Regions from separate parts of the Nonomuraea sp. NPDC050022 genome, predicted to be linked through region 1. Evidence: riboswitches for the same ligand, from Rfam matches in the RefSeq annotation. Region 1 holds a riboswitch; each other region holds the start of a gene.

The links. A riboswitch is a leader RNA that binds a small molecule or an ion and turns the genes downstream of it on or off. The one in region 1 is predicted to bind cyclic di-AMP.
Region 2: another riboswitch for cyclic di-AMP. It lies ahead of ACIBO2_RS17315 (NlpC/P60 family protein); the one in region 1 lies ahead of ACIBO2_RS11625 (hypothetical protein).
Region 3: another riboswitch for cyclic di-AMP. It lies ahead of ACIBO2_RS36400 (C40 family peptidase); the one in region 1 lies ahead of ACIBO2_RS11625 (hypothetical protein).
Region 4: another riboswitch for cyclic di-AMP. It lies ahead of ACIBO2_RS13525 (hypothetical protein); the one in region 1 lies ahead of ACIBO2_RS11625 (hypothetical protein).

What each region holds. Positions count from the first base shown of each region.
Region 1 covers NZ_JBITKE010000003.1:26,950-34,703, forward strand. Annotated here, with positions in the region: gene ACIBO2_RS11610 (50S ribosomal protein bL37) at 1-11, opposite strand, end outside; gene ACIBO2_RS11615 (DeoR/GlpR family DNA-binding transcription regulator) at 141-920, shown strand; gene galT (galactose-1-phosphate uridylyltransferase) at 917-1,987, shown strand; cyclic di-AMP (ydaO/yuaA leader) riboswitch at 2,057-2,197, shown strand; gene ACIBO2_RS11625 (hypothetical protein) at 2,203-3,168, shown strand; gene ACIBO2_RS11630 (hypothetical protein) at 3,438-3,776, shown strand; gene ACIBO2_RS11635 (hypothetical protein) at 3,773-4,309, opposite strand; gene ACIBO2_RS11640 (response regulator) at 4,369-5,010, opposite strand; gene ACIBO2_RS11645 (sensor histidine kinase) at 5,007-6,131, opposite strand; gene ACIBO2_RS11650 (DUF2716 domain-containing protein) at 6,292-6,582, shown strand; gene ACIBO2_RS11655 (HD domain-containing protein) at 6,858-7,754, shown strand, end outside.
Region 2 covers NZ_JBITKE010000004.1:165,719-173,472, forward strand. Annotated here, with positions in the region: gene ACIBO2_RS17290 (Lsr2 family protein) at 54-386, opposite strand; gene ACIBO2_RS17295 (RDD family protein) at 908-1,396, opposite strand; gene ACIBO2_RS17300 (RDD family protein) at 1,505-2,026, opposite strand; gene ACIBO2_RS17305 (hypothetical protein) at 2,030-2,908, shown strand; gene ACIBO2_RS17310 (amino-acid N-acetyltransferase) at 2,931-3,488, opposite strand; cyclic di-AMP (ydaO/yuaA leader) riboswitch at 3,778-3,938, shown strand; gene ACIBO2_RS17315 (NlpC/P60 family protein) at 3,944-4,987, shown strand; gene ACIBO2_RS17320 (LuxR C-terminal-related transcriptional regulator) at 5,051-5,263, opposite strand; gene lysX (bifunctional lysylphosphatidylglycerol synthetase/lysine--tRNA ligase LysX) at 5,842-7,323, opposite strand; gene ACIBO2_RS17330 (hypothetical protein) at 7,471-7,754, shown strand, end outside.
Region 3 covers NZ_JBITKE010000009.1:255,598-263,351, reverse strand. Annotated here, with positions in the region: gene ACIBO2_RS36420 (MarR family winged helix-turn-helix transcriptional regulator) at 1-121, opposite strand, end outside; gene ACIBO2_RS36415 (EamA family transporter) at 194-1,129, shown strand; gene ACIBO2_RS36410 (NAD(P)H-binding protein) at 1,179-1,820, shown strand; gene ACIBO2_RS36405 (helix-turn-helix domain-containing protein) at 1,931-2,758, opposite strand; cyclic di-AMP (ydaO/yuaA leader) riboswitch at 2,817-2,953, shown strand; gene ACIBO2_RS36400 (C40 family peptidase) at 2,957-3,574, shown strand; gene ACIBO2_RS36395 (GNAT family N-acetyltransferase) at 3,600-4,295, opposite strand; gene ACIBO2_RS36390 (nuclear transport factor 2 family protein) at 4,498-4,860, shown strand; gene ACIBO2_RS36385 (LuxR C-terminal-related transcriptional regulator) at 4,908-5,159, opposite strand; gene ACIBO2_RS36380 (BTAD domain-containing putative transcriptional regulator) at 5,272-7,119, opposite strand; gene ACIBO2_RS36375 (ABC transporter ATP-binding protein) at 7,308-7,754, shown strand, end outside.
Region 4 covers NZ_JBITKE010000003.1:456,064-463,817, forward strand. Annotated here, with positions in the region: gene ACIBO2_RS13505 (hypothetical protein) at 1-760, shown strand, start outside; gene ACIBO2_RS13510 (roadblock/LC7 domain-containing protein) at 790-1,164, shown strand; gene ACIBO2_RS13515 (hypothetical protein) at 1,183-1,554, shown strand; gene ACIBO2_RS13520 (alpha/beta hydrolase) at 1,685-2,530, opposite strand; gene ACIBO2_RS13525 (hypothetical protein) at 2,656-3,408, opposite strand; cyclic di-AMP (ydaO/yuaA leader) riboswitch at 3,590-3,724, opposite strand; gene ACIBO2_RS13530 (DUF5302 domain-containing protein) at 3,889-4,089, opposite strand; gene ACIBO2_RS13535 (MDR family MFS transporter) at 4,137-5,585, opposite strand; gene ACIBO2_RS13540 (PadR family transcriptional regulator) at 5,642-6,178, shown strand; gene ACIBO2_RS13545 (aldo/keto reductase) at 6,229-7,086, opposite strand; gene ACIBO2_RS13550 (CDGSH iron-sulfur domain-containing protein) at 7,130-7,754, opposite strand, start outside.

The DNA of each region.
Region 1 (7,754 bases):
CGCTTCGCCATGGGTACCTCCAGTGATCGGTCCGTTTCCCAACGTCTCGCGCTGTGGTCTACCGCACAACCCGTACGACCTAACATTCCCCAACAAAGTCGTGTCATAATTTGGTGGAATCTGTTGGAAGGAGCGGGGGCGTGCTCGCACAGCAGCGCCAGCAGGCGATTCTCGAACGCGTGCGCAGCAGCGGCGGCGTTCGGGTGGCCGACCTCGTTCGCGAGCTCGGCGTCTCCGACATGACGGTCCGCCGCGACCTCGAAGCGCTCGCCGAGCGCGGGCTGCTGGAGAAGGTGCACGGCGGCGCGACCGCGCTGGGGCCCGGCTCGACCGAGGAGCCGGGCTTCACCGCCAAGTCCGCCCGCCAGCAGCAGGAGAAGGAGGCCATCGCGCGCCGCGCCGCCCAGTTCGTCCGGCCCGGCACCGCGGTCGCCCTGTCGGCCGGGACCACCACCTGGGCCCTGGCCCACCACCTCATCTCGGTGCCCGAGCTCACGGTCATCACCAATTCGATCCCGGTGGCCGACGTCTTCCACCGCAACCCGCGCGCCGACCGCACGGTCGTGCTGACCGGCGGCGTACGCACGCCGTCCGACGCCCTCGTCGGCCCGGTCGCGGTGGCCGCGATCCGGCGGCTGCATGTGGACACGCTGTTCCTCGGCGTGCACGGGATGAGCGTGCGGGCCGGGTTCACCACGCCCAACCTGCTGGAGTCGGAGACCGACAGGGAGCTGGTGCACGCGGCGCACCGGCTGGTCATCCCGGCCGACCACACCAAGTGGAACACGGTCGGCATCAGCACGATCGCCGATCTGACCGAGGCCGACGCGGTCATCAGCGACTCGGGACTGCCCGAGGAAGCACGCATGGAGCTGGGCGAACGCGCCGGCGAACTGATCATCGCGGAGGACTCGCAGTGAAACGCACCATCACCCACCTGGCCGACGGCCGAGAGCTGATCTACTTCGACCGGCGCGACGACGCCGACCGGAGCGCGATCGACCGGCGGGCGCTCGACCCCAGGCCGATGGCGTCGGAGCTGCGCTACGACCCGCTCACCGGGGAGTGGATCGCGATGGCGGGGCACCGCCAGACGCGTACGTTCCTGCCTCCGGCCAACGAGTGCCCGCTGTGCCCGTCGTCCGAGACGAGGGCTTCGGAGATCCCGGCGTACGACTATGACGTGGTGGTGTTCGAGAACCGCTTCCCCTCGTTTTCCGGAAATTTCGGGACTTATGGTGATGTCGGGGGGCTGAGTGAGGTCCGGCCGGGCGTGGGGCGGTGTGAGGTGGTGTGCTTCACCTCTGAGCATTCGTCGTCGTTCTCGCGGCTCTCCGACGAGCAGGTGGGCCTGGTCATGGAGGCGTGGGCCGACCGTACGGCCGAGCTGTCCGCGATCGAGGGTGTCGAGCAGGTGTTCTGCTTCGAGAACCGGGGCGAGGAGATCGGCATCACGCTGCCGCACCCGCACGGGCAGATCTACGCCTACCCGTACGTGACCCCGCGGACCAAACTCCAGCTCGGCGCGGCCGCCCGGCACCAGGGCGGCAACCTCTTCGCCGACGTGCTGGCGGCCGAGCGGGCCGCCGGGGTGCGCGTGGTGGCGGCCAACGAGCTGTGGACGGCGTTCGTGCCCGCCGCCGCCCGCTGGCCGTTCGAGGTGCACGTGTATCCGCACCGGCAGGTGCCGGACCTGGCCGCGCTGTCGGAGGAGGAACGCGCCGCCTTCGCCCCGCTCTACACCTCCGTACTGCGGGCGCTCGACGGGCTGTTCGGCGTCGCCATGCCGTACATCTCAGCCTGGCACCAGGCGCCGGTGCGGCAGGATCGTGACCTGGCCTATCTGCACCTGGAGCTGTTCAGCATCAGACGGGCGCCCGGGAAACTCAAGTATCTGGCGGGCTCGGAGTCGGCCATGGGCGCGTTCGTCAACGATGTCCTGCCGGAGGAAGCCGCACGCATGCTTAAATCACAGGTAGATCTCTAATTGGTTGCCGCTTGGAGTCGCATGACCTTGGTTTTACCACTAATATCCCTTTTCAGCGCCGACCTAAACGGTCGGTGCTGGCCTAATCCCGGGTGCGTGGCCCGGGAGCCGGGGACCCATCGCGTCTTGGGGTGAATCCACTCAGGTGGTAAGGCGGCATCTCCCTGCCCGAACCCGTCAGCTAACCCGGCCGGCATAGGGAGAGGAAACCCTTCGTGGCGGCTGCGTCCCCCTCGAGTCTCGCCATCGCTCTCATCACCACCGCTTCCATGGCCTTCGGCGCCTTCACGGCCACGCCCGCCGCTGCCGCCCCCAAGCCCAGCGAGGCCCAGCTCCGCGCGGAGCTGAAGCAGCTGGACAAGAAGGTCGACAAGCTCATCGAGACCTACAATCTCAAGCGCGTCGAACTCGCCAAGGCCAAACAGGACTCGGAAACGACCAAGAACCGGCTGGCCACAGCGGAGGCCCAGCTCATCACCGCTCAGAAACGCGTCACCGAGCTCGCGCGCCTGCAGTACCAGAACGGCACCGGCGCGCTGCCGAACCTCACCCTGCCGACCGATGCCTCCAGCGCGGCGTTGCTGGACCACCTCGCGGCCGAGCAACAGGCGGTCGTGCAGGGCGTGGCCACCGCCCGGGACGAGAAGAAGGCGGCCGCGGACCAGGCGACCGCCCTCGAGGCGAAGATCCGCGAGGACGCGGCCAACGTGGCCAAGCAGCGCGACGACGCGCAGGACGTCATCAAGGACATCCAGAAGAAGCTGAAGGGCCTCATCCCGTTCGGCCCCGGCCGCCGCTCGGACGGCAGCTGGGCGCCCGAACTGCCCTCAGGCACCGACAACATCACCGCCCGGATGCGGGTGATCCGCGGGCTGATCCAGAAGGACTTCGCGCTGCCGTACGAGGTGGGCTGCTTCCGCGCGGACGGCGGCGGCGGCGAGCACCCGCTGGGGCGCGCGTGCGACTTCATGATGAGCACCGGTGGCAGCATGCCCAGCTCCGCCAACCAGGCACTCGGCGACCGCGTGGCGGCCTGGGCGCTGGAGAACAAGGACAAGCTCGGGGTCAAGTACGTGATCTGGAAGCAGCGCATCAACCAGGGCTCGGGGTGGAGCTCGATGTCCGACCGCGGCAGCATCACCCAGAACCACTTCGACCACGTGCACATCTCGATGTTCTAGAAATGGGACGAATCGCATCTAATGAGCTATTCGCTCACTTGAAGATGGCGTTTGAGCTGGTCATCGACCCGCGAGGGTGATGTTCGCCCACGCCGCCCTGTGTGTCAGCGTATGGCTGTTCACCTCCTCTTTTCCGAGTTCGCCGGACGTCGAGTACCGGAGGGGCGGCTCCGGCGCGAAGATCCACCGCTGGCCCCTCGACGCGTCCACCGCCCTGCTCAAGACGGGCTCCGACGGTTTGGCTCACCCCCGAGGGGTGGACCAGCCCGGTGTGGGCACTCCAGGGCGGCGTGTTCACCGGCGGCAACGACATCGTCGTCGGGTTGTGTCCCGACGGCGCGCCTCCCGTCAGCTACATGCTGAGCGGCACGGCAAACATCTACGGCGACTACCGCAAGTCCTGCCTGCACCGCGTCACGGTCTCCGCCGACCGCGCCACGCTCGACGTCCACTACCTGACGACCGCACCCGGCAACGCGCAGAATGTCGCGTACTGGCCCGCGAGCGGAGATCCGTGGCTGGTCAACGAGTTCCGCGGGGACTATGACGGCGTGTACGGGAGCGACCGCCTGGTGCCGGCGTTGAGCTGCCCGGATCTCACGTGCTAAGAGCCGTGCCCGCCAGCCGGAACGGGAGCCGGTCGCGGCGCGGCCGTCGCCCTTGCCCTGACGTGGATGCCGCCGACCCTGGCCAGCATCGTCGACACATTGAGCAGGATGATCGCCGCCTTCAGCGCGTTCGCTCCCACGTCGTGCGCCGCCATCCAGCGGCCCAGTTCTGGACCGAACACGTGCATCGCGCCGTACGAGAAGGCGACCTTCGTCAGGGTGATGGCGACCCAGGCGGTCACGTAAGCAAGCCCGGCCCTGGAGTACACGGCCTGCTTGTCCGGCACGTACTCGAACCGCATGAACGAGATCGCGGCCAATCCCATCGCCAGGCCGAGCACGGTGGCCGCGGCTTCGAGCAGCAGCCCGGTGCCCGACAGCTCGAAGCCGTCGAAGAAGATCGGAACCAGCGCCGCCGCCCCTGCCACAGGGCGCAGGAGCCGGAACAGCCCCACCTTCCGCCGGCCGATGTCGCTTTCGATGGCGATCGCGAAGATGATCAGGTTGAGGAGGAATATGCTCACATCGCTCATGGCAGACGACGGTAGGTCGCAGGGCCGGGGCCGATCGTCAAGCCGGAGGTTGGTTCGCGTCAACCCGTGGGTTGAGAGTCGGAGGCGATCCCCCGCCGGTAGGCGTAACGGACGGCCTGCGCGCGGTCCCGCGCCCCGATCTTCGCGAAGATGCGGTTGATGTGCGTTTTCACCGTGGCCTCGCTCACGCGCAGCCGCTGCACGATCTCCCGGTTGGACAGCCCCGCCGCGACCAGCTTGAGCACTTCCAGCTCGCGGTTCGTCAACCCGTCCGGAGGCTCGGGGGGCGGAGCGGCGTCGAAGAGCGACTCGCGGACTCGCTTGGTGAGCAGGCTGCGTCCCTCAGCGGCGGCGGCCACCGCCTGGTAGATGTCCTCGCGTGAGGCGTCCTTGGTCAGGTAGCTGAGCGCGCCCGCGTGCAACGCCGCCGCGATCTCCCGCTGATCGGAGTAGGTGGTGAGCACGACCACGCCGGTCCGCGGGTGTTCACGACCGATCCACCGGATGGCCTCGACGCCGTCGAGTTCGGGCATGCGCAGGTCCATCAGCACCACGTCGGGACGGTGCGCCGCCACGGCCGCGACCGCGTCCGCGCCGGTGCCCGCCGTCGCGACCACCTCCACGTCGGGCAGCAGGCCGAGCAGGACCGCCAGTCCGTCGCGGACGACCGGGTGGTCGTCGGCCACGAGCACCTTGATCACAGCGGGATCCGCATGTCGACGTGCCACTCCTCTCCCTTGGGGGCCGCGCTCAGCGTCCCGCCCAGCCGCTCCGCCCGTTCCCTGAGCCCGCGCAGCCCGAAGCCGGGGCCGACCGGCGCGGCAGAGCCCTGGCTGACAACGCTCAGCGTGGCGTGTGTGCCGTAAGCGAGGCGTATGCGCACGGGGCTTCCCGGCGCGTGCTTGCGTGCGTTCGTGAGCGCCTCCTGCACCCCCCGATACAGCGTCAGGGCGACGTCGGCGGACAGCTCCGCGGATGCCGCCTCCATCTCCAGCTCCGCGGGCTTGCCGGCACGGTCGGCGTAGGCCGTGGCCAGGCCGGTCAGCAGCTCCTCCAGTGGCAGCGCCTCGTCCCGCAGCGCGAGAATGGCGCGCCTGGTCTCCACCAGCCCCTCGTCGGCCAGTTCCTGCGCCCGCCGGAGGAAGACTCTGATCCGCTCGTCCTCCGCCCCCTCCTCCACCAGCGCGTCCACCACCTTGAGCTGCACCGAGAGCGCCGACAGCGCGTGCGCCTGGATGTCGTGGATCTCCCTGGCGATCCGCGAACGCTCGGCCAGCGCCGCCGCCCTGGCCTGCTCCTGCGCCGCCCGTTCGGCGTTGCCCAGGAGCAGCTCTGCCTGCTCCGCGCGCTGCAGCACCTGCTTCCTGAACGTCCCGAGCAACACGCACGCCACCAGCACCGAGACGTGCGCGACCAGGTACGGCCAGGGCGGGGAGGGCCTCAGCGAGACCGTGGCCGCGACGGTCGCGAACGTGATCGGCAGGACCTGGCGCGGCGGCAGCCTGGCTCCGGCGTCGATGAGCGCCACGGCGGGGAACGCGACGGCCACGCCCGCACCCGCACCCGTCAGCGCGGCCCCCGCGACGCCCATCAGCAGCAGCGCCACGACCAGCGAACGGCGGCCGAGCCAGTCCGAGGCCAGCCAGAGCAGCCATCCCGCGCTCGCCGCCGCGAGCAGCCCGGCCATCACGACGGGACGGCGGTCGATCAGGCCGGGATCCGTCCGCATGATGGTGACCAAGAGGACCACCAGCCCGGCGAGCCGGACCGCGCGGAGCGGCCACGTGAGCCGCCCGCGGTGCGGGAGCGCGAAGACGAACATCTACCGCACCCGGATCGCTTCCGACACATTCACGCACCGAATGTACGGCACGCTCGGTGGTACTCCTCGACCCGGACGCCACCCGGTTCCATCCGTGACAGCCCGAAGCGGCAGGGCATTACAGCAGGTCAGTTAAGGGGCTGCCCGCATTTGGCGATTGGTGACACATCCGTTAACGGCACCCCAACATGCCGTACGGACCCCCAGATGCGCCAGCGCTCGACCTGGAGATCGGCTTTACCGTCTCAAATGGCACATCAGCGGCTCCCGCACAGATCCGCTCCGTGCCGGTGGGCCAGGTCAGCCGCGCTGGGCAAGTTACGCCTACCTCATCGATGAACACGTCATCCAGGTCACCGACGACCTCAGGATGGGCACGTTCGGTTACTGGCGCGAAGCCTCCCTGTGCGTCTTCGGCGAGGAACTCCTGGCGCACGTGGACGAAAACTGACCGCGCTTCTCGGCACCGTCCTGCGGCGCGGCGGGCGCCCGATCGGCAACGTCTGGAGCTTCGGTCCCTGACGGCCTGCCGCCCGGATGGATTCAACCTGATTGAGGCCGATCCTGACGACTGCCATTCACACACTCTGAAAAAGACTCTCCGCCGCTAGTGCCCGGACACCTTCTCGCATCTGGTGTGAGGGGGTGTTCGGGGTGACATAGGTCGCGGCGTACCTGGTGCTCACCGGACGCTGAAGGGGCTTCTGGTCGTGACACCATGGCGCCATGGCCCGACGGATACGCCTCTATCACCCTGAGGAAGACACCTGGTTCTACTACGAACTTGATGACCAGGAATGGGCCGTCCGACAGATCGATCTTCAAGGCCCTGACCAGCGCCCCACCACAGCGGCAGCCCTCGACGAAGTGTTCCGGCTTCGCGATCAGCACGGGTTGGCCGAGCTTCAGGCCTACGAGCGTCGTTTCGGCGTTCTCGCCGAAGGCAGCCTCGAAGGCTGGCAGGACGCCGATCAAGCCGCCGAGATCACCCGCCAGGAGTTCGAGGCGCTCTGGATCCAGGCCAGACAGCACCTCGCCCGGCCCGGGCTGAACGAGCCCACGGCGACGAACTCCGCCGCACTCGCACACGCGCTGAACGACCCCGCCGAGCCACCTTTACGCCCGCTGCCTGACCGCGTCGCAGACCTGTTGAAGTCGCTGAACTGCCCGCCCCGGTTGGCGGCCCACCTGCGTCTCGTCCACGACGTCGCCTGGCAGATCATCGACTGGGTTCAGCAGCAGCACCCCCAGCTACGCCTCGACCGGCACGCCGTGCTCTTCGGCGCCGCGACCCACGACATCGGCAAGTCCCTGCACGTCGCCGAACTCTCCGGCCCCGGCTCGGCGCACGAGCCCGCCGGCCGGGACCTGCTGATCCGCTACGGGTTCGATGACGCCCGCGCTCGCTTCGCGGCCACTCACGCGTCCTGGGCAGACACCGACATCACCCTCGAAGACCTGCTGGTGAGCCTCGCCGACAAGATCTGGAAGAACATGCGCGTCCCGGACCTCGAAGACCTCATCGTGACCCACCTGGCCCAGGCGACCGGCCGGCAGCCATGGGAGGAATACGCCGCCCTCGACGAACTCCTCACCCACATCGGTGGCTCCGCTGACCATAGG
Region 2 (7,754 bases), on a different contig from region 1:
TTCGCCGGGGTTCTTAGGCGAGCGGCATAAGCGCATGGTCAGGAGATGGCTCTCTAGTGAGCTTGTTCGTACTTCTCCACCACGGTAGAGGCGATTCGGCCACGCTCGCTCACCGGCAGACCGTGAGCCTTGGCCCACTGCCGGATCTCCGAGCTCTTCTCGCGGCTCATCGCACGCTGCCCGCCGCGACCGCGCCGACGCGTGGTCACGGCACCGGACCGACGAGCGTGCTGTACGAAAGGCGTGAGCGCGTCCCTCAGCTTCTTGGCGTTAAGGTCGCTCAGGTCAATCTCATAGGAGGAGCCGTCAATAGCGAAGCTGACCGTCTCATTGGCCTCGCCCCCATCGAGGTCATCGATGAGAATCTCCTGGATCTGCTTGGCCATCTACGCAATCCTTTCGCGGAGCATTGTTTCATTCGCCAGGGCAAACATATACCCGGAAAGGCGCGGAGACAATTCAGCGCTACAGAGATTCTGCTGAGCGGCGGCTCAGTTGCGGCTCAGTTGTGGTTCTCGGCCTGATCCTGGGGGTTTGGACGGCGTCCGGCGGCCTCGGATCGGACCAACTTCACTACGCCAAAGATGAAGGCGGCGCCCACCACCACCGGCGGGATCAGCGCTGACAATACGTCGGTAAGGGCCTGCATTCGTCCTCGCCTCCACAGCGGACGGGGGTTTCGATGGGCGCTTTATCCACAAGCGGCCTGGGCATGAGCGCCCCTCATGCCTCACGAGGTGGACAACCGCCCGCACCCGACCATAGTGGTACATGGATGCCGTCCATGTGCCATGTGCGCCAACATCCGGCAACCCGGACGCCCCATAGCCTAATGCCAGTCTCTCCAGGCTCCTTACCGGATCAAGCGAAAATTTTGCGGAAAGACTTCTGTCCAGGCCCACAAGGCTCAGCGGAGATCTTTGATCACCCGCGTTCCGGCGAGCCGGTCGTGCGGCCCACGCTGCAGCGGCTTGTCGATCAAGATGAGGATCCCGACGCCGAAGACGAAGATTCCAGCCAGCACATTGAGCACCGGAATGCCCATGACCATCGCCGCTCCCGGATAGACCAGGGCCCGTTTCAGCAGAGCACCGCGCCGAAGGCCGCTCGGTTCGAGGCGAATCTTCATGATCGCCTTGCCGAACGTACGGCCGCTCATGGAATGCGCGGCCCAGTCATAGACCGTATATCCCAGCCCACCGAGCAGCCAGGCGAACACGCCGGGCAGCCGGCCGTCGAACGTCTCCAGCAACCCGACAGTTCGGAAGCCGCCCCACAGCGCGACGAACAGAATGTAATAGAAGACACCGAAGACGAGGGCTTCAATGAGCCGGGCGGCCAGGCGTTCCCACCATTCCGCGGGGACGGCGTCACTCCACGGCGGCAACCCGGTCATAACCCACCTCGCCCCTTCGGCGAACCGACCGCTACCCATTTTGCTGCCGCCCGCACATACAAAACAGAGGCCGACCGGTGGCCAGCCTCTGTTTCGCGTCCGCGAAGACTACTTGATCTTCACTACCACCGTGTTGCTGAACTTGTCGGCGAACGTCTGCTGCAGCGGCTTGTCCCAGAGCTGGGAGGCGCCGTTCAGCGCGACGACGATCCCGCCGAGCAGCGCCCCGACCCACGGGATGAAGCCGAGGATGTATCCGCCCCACGTGCCACCGGCCCGCTTGAGCGCCACGTCGTTCGGCAGGCCGCCCGGAGGCAGCATGGTGCCCGTCGGCACGATCTTGATCCCCATGACCATCTTGCCGACCGTCTGGCCGCTCATCTTGGTCATGAAGAACTCGTAGGCGACATACACCGCCGTCATCACGATGGCCACCACGATGCCGTAGGCGGTCGGCCCCAGCAGACCGGTCGTCGTGCCGGTCGCGGAGTTGTAGCCGGCGAGCAGGATGGCCCCGAAAACGAGACCGATCACCCAGTTCGCGATGCCGAAGATGACACCGTCGATGATCCTCGCCACGAGCCGCTGCCACCACTCGGCGAGCGGGGCCGGGGCGCCGGGCGGTTGCACCCCATGTGGCTGCGGCTGCCCGTAGCCGGGCTGTTGGCCGTACTGGGGCTGCTGACCGTAGCCAGGCTGACCGTACTGCTGCTGCTGACCGTAGTCCGGCTGGCCGTACTGCTGCTGGCCGTAGCCGGGTTGCGACGGCTGCTGCTGGCCATAGCCCGGCTGGGACGGCTGCTGCTGCCCGTAACCGGGTTGCTGCCCATAGCCGGGCTGCTGGCCCGACGGGGGCTGCTGGCCGTACTGCTGCTGGCCGTAGCCGGGTTGCGACGGCTGCTGCTGACCGTAGCCCGGCTGGGACGGCTGCTGCCCGTAACCGGGCTGCTGGCCGTAACCAGGCTGGGATTGCGGTTGCTGACCGTAACCGGGTTGCGATTGCGGCTGCTGACCGTAGTTGGGCTGGCCGTACTCGGGTTGCTGACCCGAAGCCTGCTGCTGACCGTATCCGGGTTGCTGACCGTATCCGGGCTGCTGCTGGCCGTATTCCGGTTGCTGGCCGTAGCCGGGCTGCTGCCCGTACTGCGGCTGCTGCCCGTACTGCGGCTGCTGTCCGTACTGCGGTTGCTGCGACTGCTGGCCGTAGCCCGGCTGCTGCTGCTGACCGTACTGCGGCTGTTGGCCGTAGCCCGGCTGCTGTTGCCCGTAGTTGGGTTGCTGACCGTAGGCGTCGTCCGCCCGGTAGCCAACGACCGTCGCATCCGGGTCGGGCTCGCCATAGGGACGGCCCGCGTTGTGATGTCCGTATTCAGATCCGCCAGGCGCAGAGTTCTCGCCGGATTCGTCCTGTGGATACGGCGGCTGTCCGGTGCTCACCGTGTCACCTCGCTTCGAGTGCGCATGTGGCACGTGTCAGGACACATGCCTGTGCTGCCCAACGTATCGACATAGGTATCAACAATCACCTTTCCCATTAGTCAAGGTCCGCGTCACCCGATGTCAGGTGGAGAAGCATGCGGGTGTTCCCCAGGGTGTTGGGCTTGACGTGTTCGAGGTCGAGGAACTCGGCGACACCCTCGTCGTACGAGGCCAGCAGCTCCGCATAGACCTCGGGTGAGACCGGGGTGCCCTGTACGGGGCGGAATCCATGCCTCGCGAAAAAATCCACCTCAAAAGTCAGACAGAAAACCCGGCGCAGGCCGAGTTCCCGGGCCGTTTTGATCAAGGAAGAGACGATCCGGTGCCCGATTCCGAAGCCTCGGAACTCCGGATCGACGGCCACCGTGCGAATCTCCGCGAGATCCTCCCAAAGCACGTGCAGCGCGCCACAGCCGACCACTTGGCCGCCGCGCTCGGCGATCCAGAACTCCTGCACATCCTCGTACAGAGTGACGGTGGCCTTCTCCAGAAGCCGGGGCCCGGCGCCCGCGTAGGTGTCGACCAGGAGACGGATCGTCCTGACATCCGGCGTGCGGGCACGCCGGACGACGACTTCCGTGTCCGGGACTGTCACTTCGGCGACCTGCTCCATGGGTCTCCAGCGTACAGATCCGATTACGGCCTCCCCCTAACTCTGACGTCTCTCCCATCTCATGACATCTCGTGGTCGATCGAGCACGATGCGGGATGCCCTTGGCCGATAGGCTTCCATGCCTTGACGAACTTGGTGCAAAAAGGACATAAAGTTTGTTCAGCACCGACAGGCGCGAGACCACCTCGTGACCCTTCGGTTGCGAAACCTCTACAGACTTGGCAGTTCTGGTTGAGCACGAACCCGGAGTGCACTAGTGTCCAGCGACGATGTCACCCACGCGAGCCAGCGTGGAGACGCGCCCAATCCCCGTAAGGGGAGCCGGGGACCCGCCGGTGGCGACCTCATCCCGACGCCACCACCCATGGGGTGAATCCGAGCGAGTCGTTCGGTAGGGCTGCTCCGGCCCGAACCCGTCAGCTAACCCGGTAGGCGCCGATGAGAGGAGCTGGTTGGTGAAGCAGACTCGCGATCGCGGGGGGAAGCCGGCGGGCGCTCACGCCCGCTCTCCGGAGCTCCGGAAGGTCCCCACCCGGTTGGGTGTCATCGCGGCGACCATCGCCACCCTCCTCTTCGCCATACCCGTCGGCTCCGCCGTCGCCGATCCCAAGCCCTCGCTGAAGGACCTGTCCGAGCAGGCCGAGGAGCTCCACACCCAGATCGAGACGCTGAGCGAGGAGTTCAACGGCCAGCGGGAGAAGCTCAAGAAAGCCAGGAAGTCGGCTGAGGCGGCCCAGAAGACGCTGTCCACCAGTGAGGCCGATCTGGCCGCCAAACACGCCAAGGCCGCGCTGCTGGCCCAGAACGCCTACATCAGCGGCGGCTTCGGTCAGGCGCTGGCATTCGGCACCTCCGACGACCCTGAGAGCTTCCTCGACCGGGCGGCCACCACCTACGCGCTGGAGCAGCAGCAGGGCTTCGAGGTCAACCAGGTGACCACGGCCAGGCAGGCCGCCGAGCAGGCCAGGGCCAGCGCCAAGACGCGCATCGACGAGGTCGAGAAGATCGTCGAGGGCCTCGGCACCAAGCGCGACAAGATCACCAAGCTCGTCGCCAAAGTCGAGAGCAGCCTCTTCAAGCGGGCGATCGGCGAGGCGGGCCGTCCCGGCACCCGGGCCACGCGGGTCGACCTGCCGGTCATCGGCGCCGGCAAGGCGGCCACGGCTGCCAGGTGGGCGCTCACGCAGCAGCTCAAGCCGTACGTCTGGGGCGCCGAGGGGCCGACCTCGTACGACTGCTCCGGCCTCGTGATGGCGGCCTACCAGCGGGTGGGCATCTCACTGCCGCACTACACCGGCGACCAGTGGACGGCCGGACGGCACATCTCCAAGGAGGAGCTGCGCGCCGGCGACCTGGTCTTCTTCTATGGCGACCTGCACCACGTCGGCATCTACATCGGCGGCGGCATGATGGTCCACGCGCCGCAGACCGGCGACGTCGTACGTATCGCGTCCATCGCCCGCCGTCCGTTCGCGGGCGCCGTACGCATCGCCGACTGACCTCCGGACACCACGACAAGCACTCTGACAGCTGGGGCCCGGGCGGCTGGGCCGGTCGAGCGGTCAGATGAGCTGGCGACGGGCGGCCCAGGCCACGGCCTCGATCGCGGTGGCGACGCCGATGCGGTCGCAGATACCCCGAAGTCTCCGGCGTACCGTGCGCCCGCTGATATCCAGTCGTCTGCCAACCCGATCAACCGTGACCCCCTTGGCAAGCTCCGCCAGCAACGCCAGATCCGCGTGGCTAAGCTCGACGCTCTCAGTGAGCACATACATCGGGAGCCCTCCCCCCAACAGCAGAACTCGAGACGTCTATGTCCGAGCAGAGCTGCAGCTCGTCTCGCAGACGGTAAACGCATTCTGGAAAGGTCGTCAAGCCAGCGAATACCGCCCTCTGACCATCGCCATTGACATGATCGGCGGTATGTGAAGTACTCGCCATATGTCGGCACACTTCGGGGCCCGATGAGGGATCACAGCCGTCCTTACAACGGCTCCAGCCCCGCTCCCCACGAGCACCGCGGACCTGCTGGGCGCCGAATCCAGGGAACGCGAATATTCTTCGCATTCAATATGCGAAATATCGGAAATGTAGCTGCTTGGGGCACCCATTTGTACCCTTGCGCGGCCGAGTCGGCAGCGCCCGCCAAAGACCATGAACGGTTCATGCGCCAGAGGGAGAAGCCACTCGGCGCAGGCGGCCAGGAGATGTCCGCTCCCCGCGTTTAGGGGCCGGCGAACTTCGCCGCCCGCGTTCTCCTACTCGCCGCAGGAGATCGGGCCGCTGTCAACCCGACAGCGGCCGGTACGGCCCGGCGTGGGAGCCGGGCCGACACCCTTCGGCGGCAGGCGGGTCAGTTGGTCGGCTTGACCAGCGGGAACAAGATCGTTTCCCGGATGCTCTTGCCGGTGAAGGCCATGATCATCCGGTCGATCCCGGCTCCCATGCCACCCGTGGGCGGCATGGCGTACTCCAGCGCCTGCAGGAAGTCCTCGTCGAGCTGCATGGCCTCCGGGTCGCCCCCGGCGGCCAGCAGCGACTGCTCCACCAGGCGCCGGCGCTGCTCGACCGGGTCGACGAGTTCGGAGTAGGCGGTGCCCAGCTCCGTGCCGAACCCGATGAGGTCCCACTTCTCGGTCAGCAGCGGGTTGTCGCGGTGCTGGCGGGTCAGCGGGGAGGTCTCCAGCGGATAGTCCATGACGAACGTCGGCTGGATGAGCGTGTGCTCGACGAGGGCCTCGAAGATCTCCTGGACGAGCTTGCCCTGGCCCCACTTCGGGTCCCAGTGGATCTCGCGGCCGTCGGCGAGTTTCCGGACCTGCTCCAGCGGGGTCTCGGTGGTGATCTCCTCGCCGAGCGCCTCGGACACCGCCCCGTACAGGGTGATGCGCGGCCACTCGGGGATGCCCAGGTCCACCTCGACGCCGTCATGGACGACCACAGAGGTGCCCAGGGCGGCCACGACGGCCTTCTGGTACATCCGCTGGGTCAGGTCGGCCATGTCGTTGTAGTCGAGGTAGGTGCCGTACGCCTCGATCATGGTGAACTCGGGGTTGTGCGTGGAGTCCGCGCCCTCGTTGCGGAAGTTGCGGTTGATCTCGAAGACCTTCTCGATGCCGCCGACCACGAGCCGCTTCAGGTAGAGCTCGATCGCGATGCGAAGGTAGAGCTCCATGTTGTACGCGTTGATGTGGGTCTTGAACGGCCGGGCCGCCGCGCCACCGTGGATCGGCTGCAGCATGGGCGTCTCGACCTCGAGGTAGCCCTCCTCGTGCCAGAAGTCGCGCACCGCGCGCACCGTGGCGCTGCGGACGCGGGCCATCTCCCGGGCCTCGTCGTTGACGATGAGGTCGACGTAGCGCTGGCGTACGCGGGCCTCGGGGTCGGTGAGGCCGACGTGCTTCTCCGGCAGCGGGCGCAGGCACTTGGCGGTGATCTGCCAGCGGTCGGCCAGGATCGACAGCTCGCCCCGGCGGGAGGTGATGACCTCGCCCTCCACGCCCACGTGGTCACCCAGGTCGACGTCGCGCTTCCAGGCCGCCAGCGACTCCTCGCCGACCTTGTCGAGCGAGATCATCACCTGCAGGTCGCCGCTGCCGTCGCGGAGTGTGGCGAAGCAGAGTTTGCCGCCCACACGGTTGAGCATGACGCGGCCCGCGACGCCGACCTTGTCACCGGTCGCGGTGTCCGGGTCGAGGGCCTGGTATTTCTCCCTGACCTCCGCGTTGGTCGCCGTGCGGGGAAAGGTCACCGGGTAAGGATCGACGCCCTCACTGCGAAGGCGGTCGAGCTTCTCCCTCCGGATGCGCATCTGCTCGGGAAGTTCGTCGCTCACAGCATCAAAGAGTAGGGGATATGGCGAACTGCAAGGGCTCGTCACCTCTCTGCAGGGTGGCTGCAAGAGCTCTCCCGTACCAATGACACATCGAGCTCAGGGGGGAACCGGCAAGGCGCCGGCCCAGGGGGAGCTCAAGGAGAGATCATGATGAAGAAGCTCGCGACCGGCCTCGCCGCCGTCGCCGCCACGAGCGCGCTGGCCTTAGCGCTGCCCTCGGCCGCCAGCGCCAGCACCGCGGACTCCGACTCCTGGGGTCCGGCCTACTCGCAGCACTACCAGGCCAAGGCCTCCGGCTGGGTCAGCGTGGATTGGGCCGACGACGACCACGAGTCGAACACGATCACCGTCAAGGGCAAGCTCTGGGACCTGGACAACCGCAGCTACGACGAGGGCGGCAAGTGCGCGTACGTGAAGTTCCAGGCCAGCGA
Region 3 (7,754 bases), on a different contig from region 1:
GCTCCGCGCCGATCAGCCGCGACAACCGTGACAGCCGCCCGATGATCGCCATCGGCGACACATCCAGGTCAGGCCGCTGCTCGGCCCACTGCTCCAGCACCCGGTCAACATGATCAGTCACAATCTCACCCTATCGGATGTCTTAGCGGTGAGATACATTGTCTTAGTGCTAAGAAATCGACTTGCCCTGATCATGGTGACCGCGCTGGCCCCGGCCATCTGGGGGACCACCTACCTCGTCACCACCGAACTGCTACCGCCCGGCCGCCCGCTCCTGGCCGCGGTCGTCCGGGCCCTGCCCGCCGGGCTGCTCCTCCTCCTGCTCACCCGGCGCCTGCCGCAAGGGGTGTGGTGGTGGCGCGCGTTCGCGCTCGGCGCGCTCAACATCGGGCTGTTCTTCGCGCTGCTGTTCATCGGCGCGTACCGGCTGCCCGGCGGCGTGGCCGCGACCATCGGCGCGGTGCAGCCCCTCCTGGTCGCCGGTCTGTCCTCCGGTCTGCTCGGCGAGCGCCTGTCCGCGCGTACGGCGATCGCCGCCGTGGCGGGTGTGGCCGGTGTCAGCCTCCTCGTGCTGCGGGCCGACGCCCGGTTGGACGCCGTCGGCATCGCCGCGGCGGCCGGGGGCGCGATCGTCATGGCCACCGGAGTCGTCCTCAGCAAGCGGTGGACCTCACCGGCGCCCCTGCTCGCGACCACCGGCTGGCAGTTGGTGGCCGGCGGCCTGCTGCTGCTCCCGGTGGCCCTCCTCGTCGAGGGGCCGCCGCCCGCCACTCTGACCCCGGCGAACCTGACCGGGTACGCCTACCTCGCCGTCATCGGCTCGGCCGTCGCCTACTCCCTGTGGTTCCGCGGGATCCGCGCCCTCTCCCCCACCCACGTCACCTTCCTCGGCCTGCTCAGCCCGTTGGTCGCCACCGCCCTGGGCTGGCTCGCCCTCGGCCAGTCGCTCACCGTGGCCCAGATCGTGGGCGGGCTCGTCGTCGTGGCGGCCCTCATCGCGGCCCAGACCAGCCGCCCTCGTCGCGGCCCAGACCCCCGCAACGACCCAGCCCCTCGTAACAGCCCAGAGCAGAAGCCGCCAGGTCAGGCGGACGCGCCCGCTCGTGATCGTCTGATCCCCGCACCCTGACCGTCCGATCCCCACCCCCTCATCTCCCGCTGCTTCTCAAGGAGAAATCATGCGCATCACCGTGTTCGGAGCGGCGGGCGGCGTCGGCGCTCGTGTGGTCGCCGAGGCGCTGTCCCGTGGCCACGAGGTCACCGCCGTCGTACGCGACCCGGCCCGCTTCCCGTCACTGCACCCCGGCGCCCATCCCCAGGTCGGCGACGCCGCCCATGTCGAGGACGTGACCAGGCTCGGCACCGGTCAGGACCTCGTGATCAGCGCGACCCGCCCGCCCACCGGCCGCGAGCACGATCTCGTCACGGCCGCCAAGGCGCTGCTGACGGGGCTCGCGGGGACCGGCGTCCGGCTGCTGCTCGTCGGCGGGGCGGCCGGGCTGACCGTTCCCGGGTCCGGCGGGCGTACCGTGCTCGACGACCCGCGCTTCATGTCCGACGCCTACCGAGACATCGCGCTGGCCTGCAACGATCAGCTCGAAGTCTGCCGCGCGGAGACCGGCGTGGACTGGGCCTACCTGAGTCCGGCCGCGGTGCTGGCGCCGGGCGAACGTACCGGCGTCTACCGGCTGGGCGCCGACGAGCTGCTCATGGATGCCGAGGGGAACTCGGCGATCTCCATGGAGGACCTCGCGGTCGTGCTGCTGGACGAGGCGGAACGGCCCAGGCACCACCGGGTCAGGTTCACCGCCGCGTACTGACGCCACCCGGCGGCAAACGGCTCTTCATGAGCCGCAGTCCGGTCAAGACGCACCACGTGTACGCGAAACTGGGTGTCGCGAACCGTACCGAACTGGCCAAATCAGCAGCATCAGCGGTTCCCGACCAGCCGTGTGGTCTCGTCATCGGCGGGGAAGTACGCCTCGACGGCGACCCCTTCGAGCGTGATGTCGAACGCCGCGCCGAACGTCGTGATCGTACTGAAGAAGCAGAGCTCGTCCCCCCGATGCGTGATCCGTACGGGCAGCGCGATGTCGGCGGGGTCGGGCAACGGCGCCTCGCCATCGTCTCCATAGGTCAGCAGCTCCTCGTAGAGCGCGCTCAGCCCCGGGTCCCCCGCACGGGCGACCTGCCTGGCAAGCCGGGGCAGCAGGAACCCGCGGACCTGCGCCAGGTTCCGCACGCGCGGCGCGAACCCGTCCGGATGCAGGCCGAGCCGCATCATGTTCACCGGCGACTCCAGGAGGGCCGGGTCCACGTCGTCGAGGAAGACGTTCATGGCGTCGTTGGCCAGCAGCAGGTTCCACCGGTGGTCCAGGGCCATCGCCGGATACGGCTCGTGCCCGCGCAGGATCCGCTGGAGCGCCTCGTGCGCCTTGCCCAGGTCGGGGTCGTCAAGCGGGCGCTCGGGGTAGATGGGCGCGTACCCGGCCGCGAGCAGCATCCGGTTGCGCGCGCGCAGCGGCACATCGAGTTGCTCGGCCAGCCGCAGCACCATGGACCGGCTGGGGATCGTCCGCCCGGTCTCGACGAAGCTGACGTGGCGCGCGGACACCTCGGCCTGGAGGGCCAGGTCGAGCTGCGTGAGGCCGCGCCGGCGCCGCCAGTCCCGCAGCAGCTCCCCTATCGGCTGATCCATGTGCATAGTGGCCGGTTCTACCTGGTCTGCCGGGGTGGTGTCGATTACCTGCCATGTCATGCCCCGTCCCGTTGACGCCCGATTTTAGACAGTTTACAAGTCTTTGACCGTTTTGTTAGTGTTCGTCCCGCCTAATCCACTCACCTGCGTGGAGCCGGGGACCCAAGTTCCCTCTGGGGCGAATCGGCATTGCCGTAGGGCCACTTCCAGGCCCGAGCCCGTCAGCTAACCCGGTAGGCCGTATGGAAGGACACAGCAGTGGCTCCCCTCGCCATCTGCCTGGCGACCGCCGTCGCCGGGCTCACTCTGGCCGCTCCAGCTCACGCCGACCCCACCACCCCTACCGGCCCCACCACCACTGTCGGCCCCACCACCTCTACCGGCACCGAGAGCAAGCCCGTCCAGCAGACGAGCCAGACCACTCCGGCCTGGAAGGTCGCCCTCAAGTTCGCCATGAAGAAGCGCGGTATCCCGTACGTCTGGGGCGGGACCAGCGACAGCGGCTACGACTGCTCCGGGCTCATGCTCAAGGCGTACAAACACGCCGGGATCGAGCTGCCGCGCACCACGACGGAACAGTACGCCGCGTTCTCCAAGAAGATCTCCTGGGCCCACCTCAAGCCAGGTGACCTGGTCTTCTTCCACGGACTCGGGCACGTGGGGATGATCTCGAAGCCCGGATACATGGTGCACGCGCCGCACACCGGAGACGTGGTCAAGGAGGAGAAGCTCTCCGACTGGCGCAGGGACTCCTTCGCGGGCGCCGTACGGCCGGACCCCAAGGGCGTACGGCTCTCCATCGAGCAACGCAAGACCACCATGCTCACCGCCGGCCTGCGGCCAACGGCGGAGTCCCTGCAGATCAAGGTCCGGTAGCGCCCCGGCTCAGTGACGGAAGCCGTCACGGCGTGCGGAACCCCCGGAAGGTCACGGGCTTGCGGGTCTCGAAGCCGAGCCGCTCGTAGAGGGCGATCGCGCCGGTGTTCGCCTCGGCTACGTGGATGAAGGGCCGTTCGTCACGAGCCACGATCCGCGCGACGAGCGCACTGACCAGGCGGGCGGCATGGCCTCGCCCGCGTGCCTCGGGGGCGGTGCAGACGGCGCTGATCTCGGTCCACCCCGGTGGCCGGAGTCGCTCACCCGCCATCGCCACCAGGGTGCCGTTGTCGCGGACGCCGAGATAGGTGCCGAGTTCGCGGGTACGCGGCCAGAACGGCCCCGGCTTGGCCCGCGCGACGAGGTCGAGCATCTCGGGCACACTGTCCCTGCCGAGTTCGACCACCTCGGTGCCGGTCTCGGCAGGGCGGCGGCCGCCGCCGGACCAGGTCATCTGGCGGCCTTCGAGGACGAAGACCGGCTCCCAGCCCGGTGGTGGCACCGATGCGCGGCTGAACATGTCGGCGAGCTCGCCTCGGCCGAGCAGCCGGGCGAGGTCGGCCCACTCCTGCGGATCCGGGTCGGCGGACACCGCGGAGAAAGTCGCGACATCCGGCTGGTAAGTGGCCGCGCTGCCGAGCCGACGGGCATGGTGCGCGTGGTGACCGCGCAGAGATGCGCCCACCGGGTCATCGAGTGCGGTGGCGTCCCGGTTCGCCATGGTGCCGTGCCTCTCATGTCGTACGGGGCTGACGCTTGCCCAGCTGGACAGCGATCAGGTCCAGCCGGTCATCCTACGGGCACAAGGCTCATCACTGACCATTTGGGCATCGGAGCTGGGGTAAGGCGATGAGCCTACGCGGGTTGCGCCATTACATCCCAGGTAATCGACACCACCCGGCGGCCGCTGTCAGCGTTCTCCCATGACGAGCAGCAAAGAACTGATCATGGCCGGCTTCGCGGAGTTCGCCGCGGGCAACATCGAGGTGCTCCAGACGCTCCTGAGCGAGGACTTCATCGAGCACAGCCCGGGCAACCCGTCGGGCAGGCGCGCCTTCATCGACTTCATCAGGGACTCCCCGCTGGCCAGCTCCCGGCTGGAGCTCAAGCGGGTCGTCGCGGAAGGCGATCTCGTGGTGATGCACTATCACCTGATCCCTCGGGAAGGGGGGCGCGGGCTGGCGGTCGCGGACTTCTGGCGGATCGAAGACGGCCTGATCGCCGAGCACTGGGACGTGGTTCAGCCGGTCCCCGAACCGCAGGAAGTGCCACACGGCATGTTCTGACACGACTCCCCCGGCCCGGTGAGCCATCACACGGGCAGCCGGGTTCCTCAAGGAAGCGGCTCGGCGGCGCCCGGTGGCCAGATGCCGACGTCCAGGAGCTTGTGGGCATAGGAGTACGCCACGAGCTGGCTCCGGTTGCTGCAGGCGAATCGGTCGAGGAGCTTGCTGATCCGCTCCGCCACCGTATATCTGCTGAGTTGCAGCTCGCGGGCGATTCTTGTCGTCGTGTATCCCCTGGCCAGCAGGACGATCAGCCGCGTGTCGCGATCGTTGATCAGATCGTCGAAAACAAGATCCATAGCAAGTCCCGATTCGGATCGCCTTGGCCAGAGGCGCCTCTGGTGAAAGCACCTCTGTGTGCAAGCTAGAAGCGTCTGCTTAATCAGCGGTATGGCCGGACCATGCGAGCGGTTAAGGATCGGCCCTGGCCAGCTGCCCTTGGAAAATCTCCTCGTAGAGGTTCCTGAGTACGGGGCTGGGGTCGATGCCGAGTTCGGCCACGAGATGCCGGCGTACGGTCTCGAACTGCGAGAGCGCCTCCGGCGCACGGCCGCAACCGGCGAGCGCGGTCATCCTGGCCGCCACGAGCCGCTCGCGCGCGGGAAAGAAAGGCACCAGGTCGTCGAGCCTGTTCAGCGCCTCGACGTGATCGCCCCGCTCGATCTCGAGTTCCGCCCAGTCCTCATTTACCGTGAGGTACAAGTCGGTGAATCTGCCGACCGCCTCATCGACCAAGGCGACACCCGAGAACTCCGCGAGCGGCTGACCGCCCCACAGGCGCAGGGCGTCATCGAGCACGGTCAACGCGGCATCGGCGTCGCCCCTGCGCCGCATGTCGCGGCCGGCGCCGGCCAGCCGCCGGAACCTGAGGAGGTCGAGTTCGTCCGGCCCGGCGTCCAGCCGGTATCCCCAGCCTTGGTAGGAGATCCGATCCCCGAAGCTCCTGCGCAACACGGAGACGTAGACCTGCAGGTTCTTGCGTGCCGTGGGGGGTGGTCGTTCTCCCCACAATGAGTCGATCAGCTGGTCCGTCGGAACCACCTGGTTCGGGCGGGAGAGCAGGATGGCGGCCAGCAGCCGCGCCTTCCTGGCGCTGACGTGCACGATCGCGCCGTCCACCCGCACCTCGAGCGCGCCGAGCACGCGGGCGTCCAAGCGCGCGGTCACGACTTTGGCCCGCTTGATCCGGTCGGTGCCCAGCGCCAGGAATCCGGCCAGATCGATCGTCGCCGAACCCGCCCTGGCCACCTGACGGTGGAGCGTACGCACTGTGGACAGCGTGGCGATGGAGACGTCGTCGACACCGGCCTTCGCCTCGAACCACCGCCAATCGCCGTCGCGATTGACTTCGAGGAAGACCGGTCCCTGCCTGGTCAGCAGGAAGTCGAAGGCGCCGTAGCGCAGGCCCCAGATCCCGGCGAGCCGGTGCACCGCCTCCACCACGGGCTCCGGCGCCGCCGCTGGAGAGACCGTGACCGACGCCTCGTCGCGCCAGATCGCCTCCGGCGACGGTTTGCCGACGCGGAAGGCCCGGATCTCGCCATCCACGAAGTAGACGCGCAGCTCCGCCCAGTGGTCGACGTACTCCTGGACGATCATGGGCGCGTCCCGCGCGGGCAGCTTCCTGGCCGCGACGCCGGTCACGATCTCCGGGAAGACCCCGTGCAGGGTGCCTGGTTCGGTCTCGACGAAATGCTGGTCGAGGGCCTTGACGATGACCCGGTCGCTGGCCAGCGCCGCGCTCGCCGCCCCCAGGTCGGTCGTGGCGATCGTTCGCGGGGTACGGACCCCTGCCTCCGCCGCGTCGTCCAGCTGAACCAGCCGCCCCAGATCACTGCCACCGGGCAGCCGGGCGGCTGACAGCGACGACAGCTGGTCGATGAGGGCGGCCCACGAGTCGGCCCGGAACAGGGACGGCGCCGAGCCGTTCTCCCCCCGCACGGCCCGCGGCGAGAAGTGCCGTACCCAGGTGACGGTGGGGATGATGCGGCGCCCGTTCACCGTCAGCGAGCCGTCGTCGAGCCGGGTGAGGATCCGCAGGTCGCCGATCGACCCGGCGTCGATCCGCACGCTCGGCACGCCGAGTGTGCGCAGCCCGCGCTGGAGCACGGCGAACTCGTTGATCCCCGCACGGTCCACGAGGACCACGCACGGCAGGGCGGTCGCCGGGTTGGTCTCCTCCGGGACCTGCCAGGTCACGCCGGGACTGCCGGCCGGCATGCGCAGGGTGTACGGAACGCGCGAGTGAACCGGGTCCATGTGCCGATGATGATCACACGCGGCGTGATCACACAACGTGCCCTCTGTCGTTCGGCATAACGTCCCGGATAGCCCACGTTTGTGGGGTTGTGTCACCCGCTGATCGCCGGTCCATACTCGACCTGCAACACATCTCCAGCAGCCGACAACCTGCACATTTGGTGAAGCGGGAAGTGAAGGGTGGTGCCGTGTCGAGCGATGTGGTGACGGCCGCGGGGCTGACCAAACGCTATCGGCGCAGCGAGAGACCGGCAGTGGACGATGTCTCGTTCGAGATCGCGCGGGGAGAGACGATCGGGCTCCTAGGGCCCAACGGCGCCGGGAAGACGACCCTGATCAAAATGATCTGCGGGGTCACCACCCCTACCTCCGGCCAGGTCCGCGTCTTCGACGCCGATCCGGTGCGCCAGCCGGTCGCCGCCAAGAGCGGCATCGGGGCGATGCACCAATCAGGCCCGTTCGACATGATGCTGCCGGCGCTGGACAATCTGCGGATCGCCGCCCGATTCCGCGGCCTGAAGTGGCGTGCCGTGCGGCCCTGGGCGCTGGAACTGGCGGAGTTCCTCAGCTTGACGGAGGCCCTGCCGCGCTTCTGCTTCCAGTTGTCGGGCGGCCAGCGGCAGCGGTTACAGCTG
Region 4 (7,754 bases), 430 kb from region 1:
CGCCCAGACCCCCGGCGTCGAACGGCTGCTGGCGGCGCGCGGGCGGCTGCCGGAGACCGCGCTGCGCCGGCTGCAGGCCGACGGAGGCTGCGCGCGCCTGCTGGAGGAGGGGCCCGTCACGCTGGGCGAGCTGCAGTACTGCGTGCTCGGGGCCGTCCTGGACGCCGCGTTCTTCCTGCTGCCGGCCGGCGGGTCGCGGCCGAAGTTCCGGCCGGGCGAGCAGCACTGGCTGGGCGGGCAGTGGTTCTTCGACGTGGCGGGCCTGATGCGGGAGTGCGCGCGCCGCCGCGCCTATCTCGCGCAGATCTGGCCGTCCGCCCAGCTGGACGCGGCTCCGGTACGGCCGGCGCGGTGGCTGCCGGGCAGCGGGGTGACTCTGGACTCGGTCCAGTGGGAGGTCGTCACCGGGGCCGGGGCCGGGGCTACACCGCTCGACCTGGCCAAGCGGATCGGCAGGTCCGGCTATTCGGTGTTGCTGGCCGTACGGAGGATGGCGGCGGCCGGGCTGCTGGCACCGCCCGTGGAGACGACCACCACGCGCGCCCCGGAGGAGAGCGCGACGAAGACCGGTGAGCACAGGGCGAAGGCCGCCGCAGGCGGGCAGGGGGCGCTGCCGCAGCGGGGGCGCGTGGCCGCCGATCAACGGCCGCCGCACGATCCCCGCGCCCCGGGCCTGCCGCTCGGCCCGCCGGTCACGGCGGACCCCACGGACCTGGCCCTGCTGATGCGCCTGAAGAAGGCACTGGAGGAGCTGACATGAAGTTCCCCCGCCCGCAAAGGAGGCCACCGGTGGAGCTGCGTGAAGAGGTGCTCAGGGAGATGGTTCTCCTGCGCGAGCGCACTCCGGACATCAGCGGGAGCGTCGCCTGCACGGTCGACGGCATGAGCATCGCCTGCGACAACGCCGACGGCAGTGGCGAGCAGGTCGCCGCACTGTCCGCGGCGCTGCTCGCGCTGAGCAGGCGAATGACGATCATGACGGGCCAGGGCGTACTGGAGGAGACGCTCATCTCCGGCACCGCCGGCTTCGCCGCCTTCTACGCGGCGGGCCCCACCATCGTCCTCGCAGTCCTGGCTGAGCCCGGCACCAATCTCGGGCTGCTCCGGCTGGAGGGGCGCAAGACGGCGGCCAGCGTGGCCGCCATCTCAGCACGGATCCACTGAGCTTGAACGGAGGAAGGCATGGCCAGCATGGACGTCTCTCTCAAGGAGATGATGACGATCGACGGCTCCATCGGCGCGGTGATCGTCGATCACGGCAGCGGCATGGCGCTGGGGGCACTCGGCGGCTCCAAGGACCTGGATCTCCAGGTCGCCGCGGCGGGGAACACGGAGGTGGTCAAGGCCAAGCTGCGCACGATGGACTCGCTGGGGCTCAAGGACTCCATCGAGGACATCCTGATCACGCTAGGCGGCCAGTACCACATCATCCGGCCGATCACCGGCCGCGGCGGCAAGGGGCTCTTCCTCTATCTCGCCCTGGACCGGGCACGGGCCAACCTGGCACTGGCCCGGCACCAGCTCCGCGGGATCGAGGAGAAGCTGGAGATCTGAGAGACCCGGTGGCTCGCGTCCGGGCGCGGCGGACACGAGCCACCGACCTCCACCGATCCCTGACCAGCCTGGTCCTTGAACAGCCCGGTCCTTGAACGACCGACCCCTGACCGGCCTGATCCTTGGTACGTCAGCTCGTGGTGAGCTTGGTGATGGCGCCGACGATGTCCGGCCAGAGCGGCCGGGGCAGGTCGTGGCCCATACCGGGGAACGTCAGCAGCGTGGCGCCCGGAATCGCCGCCGCCGTGGCGTGGCCGGCGGCGACTGGAACGAGAGCGTCGGCCTCGCCATGGATGACCAGGGCGGGGATCCCCAGCGTGCCGAGCCGCTCCGTGCGGTCACCGGAGGCCATGATCGCGGCCAGCTGCCGGGTCGTGCCCGGCGGGTCGAAGCACCGGTCGTACGCCTGGCCGGACAGCCGGAGAATGCGTTCCCGGTCCATGTCGAAGCCTGGCGAGCCGATCACCGCCCAGGTCCTCAAGGACTGGGCGAGCACGGCGTCCCGATCGGTCGGGGGCGCGGCGAGCAGCACCGCGCTGGCCTCCGGCGTGGGCGGGGCCACGTCCGGACCGGGAGTCGACATGATCGAGGTAAGGGTCAGCACCCGTTCGGGGTGCCGGATGGCGAGCGTCTGGGCGATCATCCCGCCCATCGAGGCGCCCACGACGTGGGCGGCGGGCCAGCCGAGGACGTCCATCAGCCCGGCCGCGTCGTCGGCCATGTCATCCAGCAGATACGAAGAGGACGTCCCCAGTGTGGGAACGCCCTCGTCGTGTAGGTGCGTGGAGAGTCCGGAGTCACGGTTGTCGAATCTGACGACGTGATGGCCCTGCTCCGCCAGGAGCTCGCAGAGCTCGTCGTCCCAGTGGATGAGCTGGGCGCCGAGCCCCATGATGAGGAGCAGGGGACGTCCGCCGGGTGAGCCGAAGGACTCGTACGCGATCTCGATGCCGTTCGCGGCTGCAAGCGTGGTCACGAGGTCAGAATGACATTCTGTTTCCCGCGACGCAAAGACCGTCAGCTCCGAAGTCGACGACCATCAAGGCCGTCGGCTCCGGACCTGACGGCCGTCAGCAAGACCGTCTTCGGACCTAACGGCCGTCAGCGCCGGACGAGCTTGCGGATCCGCTCGCGGCCGACCGTCGAGCCGCCGAACATCGCCAGCGCGACCGCCGCGGCGGCGCCACCGATGGCGTTCGACTCGACAACCTTGTTCTCAGCCTTGTCCTCGGCCTTGCCGGCCTTCTTGGCAGCCACCGGCACGGCCTTGGCCGGAGCGGGCTTGACCGCGGCGGGCTTGTCGCCCTCGGCCACGATCTTCGGGGGCTTGGCGGGGTTGTGGTCCACTACGGCGTACGCACCGGTGGAGAAGGGCTGCGGGTAGTTCTTCTTGCCCGGGCCACTGCCCCACTTGGTGATGACGTAGTCGATCTTGATGTGGCCCGCGCCCCCGTTGCCGTCCACGCCCAGCGTGCTGGAGTTGAAGCTGCCACCGGTCAGGGCGGCGAAAGTCTTGGCGTCGAGGTCGAGCATGACGCCGCTGGAGGACGGCACGCCCGGGCCGCGGTCGCCGACGAAGAAGGGCATCTTCTTGCCCTTGTAGACGACGTAGCCCTCGGTCATGAGCGGCCAGCTCGGGCTGGCGGCGAGCCCCTTCTGCATGGGCTTGCCACTGGCCGGCAGCCCGGTGTCCCCGGCGCGGCCGGAGGAGTCGTCCCAGAAGTAGGACGCGGTGGTCTTGCCCTTGAGCAGGACCTTCTTGTCGCTGCCGGTGTCGGCGTGTGCGGCGGTGCCTGCGCCGATGGAGATCGCACCGACGACGGCGGCGGTGAGCATGGCAGATCGAACAGACATGAAGTAGCAAAGTCCTTTATACGGGAACAAGGGGATTGCGCTCGCGAAAGGTGGGCGTAGCCGGGCAAAACGCCAAACGGGCGCTACGCGGAGCGTGGAAGAGCGGGGGGAAGGTGCCGGTCAGTCAGCGGACGACAACACGCGGGCTGGCGGCACGACGCGGGGGTTACGCATGCGGTAGGTGTCCTCTCCATCTCGCCTACCGGGTTAGCTGACGGGTTCGGACGTGGAGATGCCCTACCGACCGCGGTCGGATTCACCCCTAAGGAACATTGGTTCCCCGGTTCCCGCGAGCGGGATTCGGCGCCTGCCGGTTGGTACTCCCCTGTTGAAGCCCCAAAGTCACCGGCTGGTAACTCCATGAACTATAGGTACCGAACCGGACAAAGGCAAACATAAGCCCATGAAACGGGCGAAGATCTACCTAGAGGGTCAAGAAAAAAGGGGGTACGGCATGCCGTACCCCCAGAAAAGCTCAGGTCAACCGCCGCTCTTCCGCCTGAAAGAACGCTTGCTGGCGGCGGGCCCGTGAGCGCCGTGAATCTTGGAAGGGTCGTTGCCCCTGCCACCCGCGCTCGAGTCGGCATGCTGGTTACGCTTGCGCTCCAGCGCCTCGCGGAACTTGCGCTTCATCTCGTCCTCGGGAGTTTCGTCGACTTCCGGCTCCGGTGTTTCCGCCATGAGGACCTCCTGGTGTTGGGGACAAGGACAGCTTCGCATGACGGCGCTCAGGACGCGAAACTGGCCTCGACCTTGGGCTGGGGGGTTTCCCGGTCGATACGCGTACCGGGCATGGCGATCAGGGCGACCAGCGCCACGAGGGCGCCCGCGACCCCCAGCGAGGGGATGACCAGGGCCGCTGCCGAGGCGTGCGCGGCGGCCAGCCCGTGCAGCGGCGTCTCGGTGGCGATGACGGAGGTGTAGGCGGTGCCGGCCAGCGCCAGGGCGACCGAGCCGCCGATCTGGCGGAAGAACGTCAGGTTGGCCGAGGCCGTACCCATGTACTGGGGCGGCACCGAGTCCGACACGGCCACGGTCAGGCCGGAGAGCATCGGGCCCATGCCGAGACCGATCAGCGCCATCCACCCGACGAGCACCCAGGGCGGCGTGTCCAGCGTCAGACCGGCGCACAGCAGCGTGCCCACGACCAGCAGGAACGGCGCCGCCACCAGCCACGGCTTGTAGACGCGCGTCCGGCTGATCAGCGCGCCCACGACCATGCTGCCCACCACCATGGCCAGGGTCAGCGGGTAGATCCGCAGCCCCGACTCGGTGGCGCTGGCGCCGAGCGCCTCCTGGAAGTAGCGCGGCAGGAACACCACACCGGCGAACATGCAGAAGGCGGTGAAGAAGGAGGTCACGTTGACCAGCGTGTACGTACGGTTCCGGAACAGGTGCATGGGCACGATGGGCGCCTCGGCCCGCAACTCCACCACCACGAACACCACGAGCGACACCAGAGCCAGCACGATCGGCCCGATCACCGGCACGCTGGTCCACGTGTGGCCGTCGAGTCCCTTCTCGGTCAGGCCGATGAGCAGCGCGCTGATGGCCACCGTGAAGACCCCGATGCCCAGGTAGTCGGGCCGCCCGCCGCCGTGCCCCGGCAGTCGCGGCAGACGCAGCACGATGATCGCGATCAGCGCCAGGCCGATCGGCACGTTCACATAAAAGGCCCAGCGCCAGCTCGCGTGGTCGGTGAAGAGCCCGCCCAGGAACGGCCCGGCGAGGTAGCTGAGCGCCATCACCCCGCCCATCGCGCCCTGCACCCGCGCCCCGCCCTTCTCCGGCGGGAACAGTTCGAGCACCAGGGCGATCGACAACGGCAGCAGCGCGCCCGCGCCCAAGCCCTGCAACGCGCGGAACAGGATGAGCTGCGTCATGTCCTGCGCCACCCCGCACAACGCCGAGCCCAGGAGGAACACGGACATGCCGATCAACAGCAGCGGCTTCCTGCCGTGCTGGTCCGACAGCCTTCCATAGAGGGGCACGGTAACGGTCGAGGTCAGCAGGTAGGCCGTGACGACCCAGGTGTAGAGATCGACGCCGCCCAGCTCCGTGATGATCCGCGGCAGGGCCGTACCGACGATCGTCTGGTCGAGCATTCCCAAGAACATGCCGCCGAGCACGGCGACCAGCAGGAGGCCATCGCCTCCGCGCTTCGTGTCAGTATTCACGTGTGGAGAGTGACATGTAAGGATTGACATGTCAACCCATTGCTATGCTTGCCGACATGTCCCTACGGATCGCGCTGCTCGGGCTCCTCGACGCCAAGGGGCCGGCCAGCGGCTACGACCTGGCGAAATCCTTCGAGCGGTCGCTCAATCACGTCTGGCAGGCCGGGCACACGCAGATCTACCCGGAGCTGGTGAAGATGGCCGCCGACGGGCTGGTGGCGGTCGAGTCGGAGGGGGCGCGCGGACGGAAGCTGTACGCGATCACGCCCGAGGGCGCGGAGCAGGTGCGCTCCTGGCTGGTCGAGCACGAACCGGTCGGTGCGATACGCAGCGAGGTGGCCCTCCAGGCGTTCCTGCTTCCGCTGCTCGACAAGGAGTCGGCGATCGCGGTGGTCGAGCGCATCAGGGCGGGGTTCCAGCAGCGGCTGGCCGTCCTGGAGTGCAAACCCGAGGACGGGTCGAGGCTCGGCAGGCACGCGCTCAATCTCGGCCTCACGCAGGGCCGCTCGGCGCTCGCCTGGGCCGACGAGACCCTGGCCGAGCTGCGCGGGCTGGAGCCGACCGACCAGCCGGCCCCAGCCCACTTGCAGTAGAGCTAGGAAAGCGTGCAGCTAGGAAAGCGTCCAGTTAAGAAAGCGTCCAGCTAAGAAAGCAGGGACAGCTCCTCGGCGGTGAGGACGAGGTCGGCCGCGGCGGCCGAGTCGACGATGCTCTCCGGCCTGCTCGCCCCGGGGATGGGGATCACCACCGGACTGCGCGCCAGCTCCCAGGCCAGGCAGACCTGCTGCGGCGACACGCCCCGCGCCGCCGCCACCGTGCCGAACGCCGTGTGCTTGCCGCCGAGCTCGGACGCCGAGCTGATGCCGCCCAGCGGCGACCACGGCAGGAACGCCACCCCGAGCTCCGCGCACACGTCGATCTCCGGCTCGCTGGACCGGAACTTCGGCGAGTACTCGTTCTGCACACTGGCCAGCCGCCCACCCAGGATCTCGTGGGCGAGCCTGATCTGCTCCGGATTGGCGTTGGAGATGCCCGCCATCAGGATCTTCCCCGCGTCGAGCAGGTCCCGCAGGCCGCCGAGCGTCTCCTCGTACGGCACGGCGGGGTCGGGCCGGTGATGCTGATAGAGCCCGATCGCCTCCACCCCCAGCGCCTTCAAGGAGCGCTCGCACGCCTCGGCCAAGTAGTCCGGCCGGCCGTTGACCTGCCACCCACCGCCCTCTACCCGGGTGTGGCCGCCCTTGGTGGCCACGAGCACGTCACCGGTGTCGCCGCTCCAGCTCGCCAGGGCCTTGGCCACGATCCGCTCGTTGTGACCCACCTGGTCGGCCGACGGCGTGTAGGCGTCAGCGGTGTCGATGAGGGTGACTCCCGCGTCGAGCGCCGCGTGGATGGTCTTGATCGACTGGGCTTCGTCGGGCATGTGCCCGGCTACGGACATGGGCATGGCACCGAGCCCGATGGCGCCGACACGGGTCTGGCCAATAGATCGTGTGTTCATGAACCCATCCTCCCCAGGCCGCGGAAGTGAAGTCGAACCGGGGTCAGGCGCCGGCAAAACGGATGGTCACGTGCGAGCCATCGCAGAACGGCTTGTTCCTCGAGTTTCCGCACCTGCAGAGCGTGACCCGGTTGCGTACCTCATAGTCCTCGCCGTCGGCCGAGGTGACCGGAATGCCGCCGCGTACCCAGATCGGCCCGCCCACGCCCGCCACCTCGTCCTCGACGATGCCAATGGACGGCGGCAGCTCGGGCTCGATCGGCGAGCGGGACGCCCAGGCGGTGAGCCGGCCTGACGGGCAGTGCGCGGCCTGCCGCGCGGCGGTCTCGCCCTGTCCGGGGATCTTGAGGAGCTTCCATACCTGCCCGTCCGCATCGCAGAAGCGGGCGAAAGCACAGAACGCGGGCGCGTCGGTGAGCGCCAACTCGGGCCCGATTTGCTCCTCCGCCTGCCCCAGGTATGACCGCCGCGAGGCGGTCTCGGTGCCGTCGAACCGCACCCGCTCGTGACTGCCGTCGCAGTAGGGCTTGTTCTGCGAACGGCCGCAACGGCAGAGCTCGTACGACTCCGCGACCGGATAGTCCTCGCCCTGGATCCACTCCGTCGACTGGCCCATCGCGTCGCCGCCGATGACCTGCCTGGCCATGGGGACCGATCCGGTCACCACG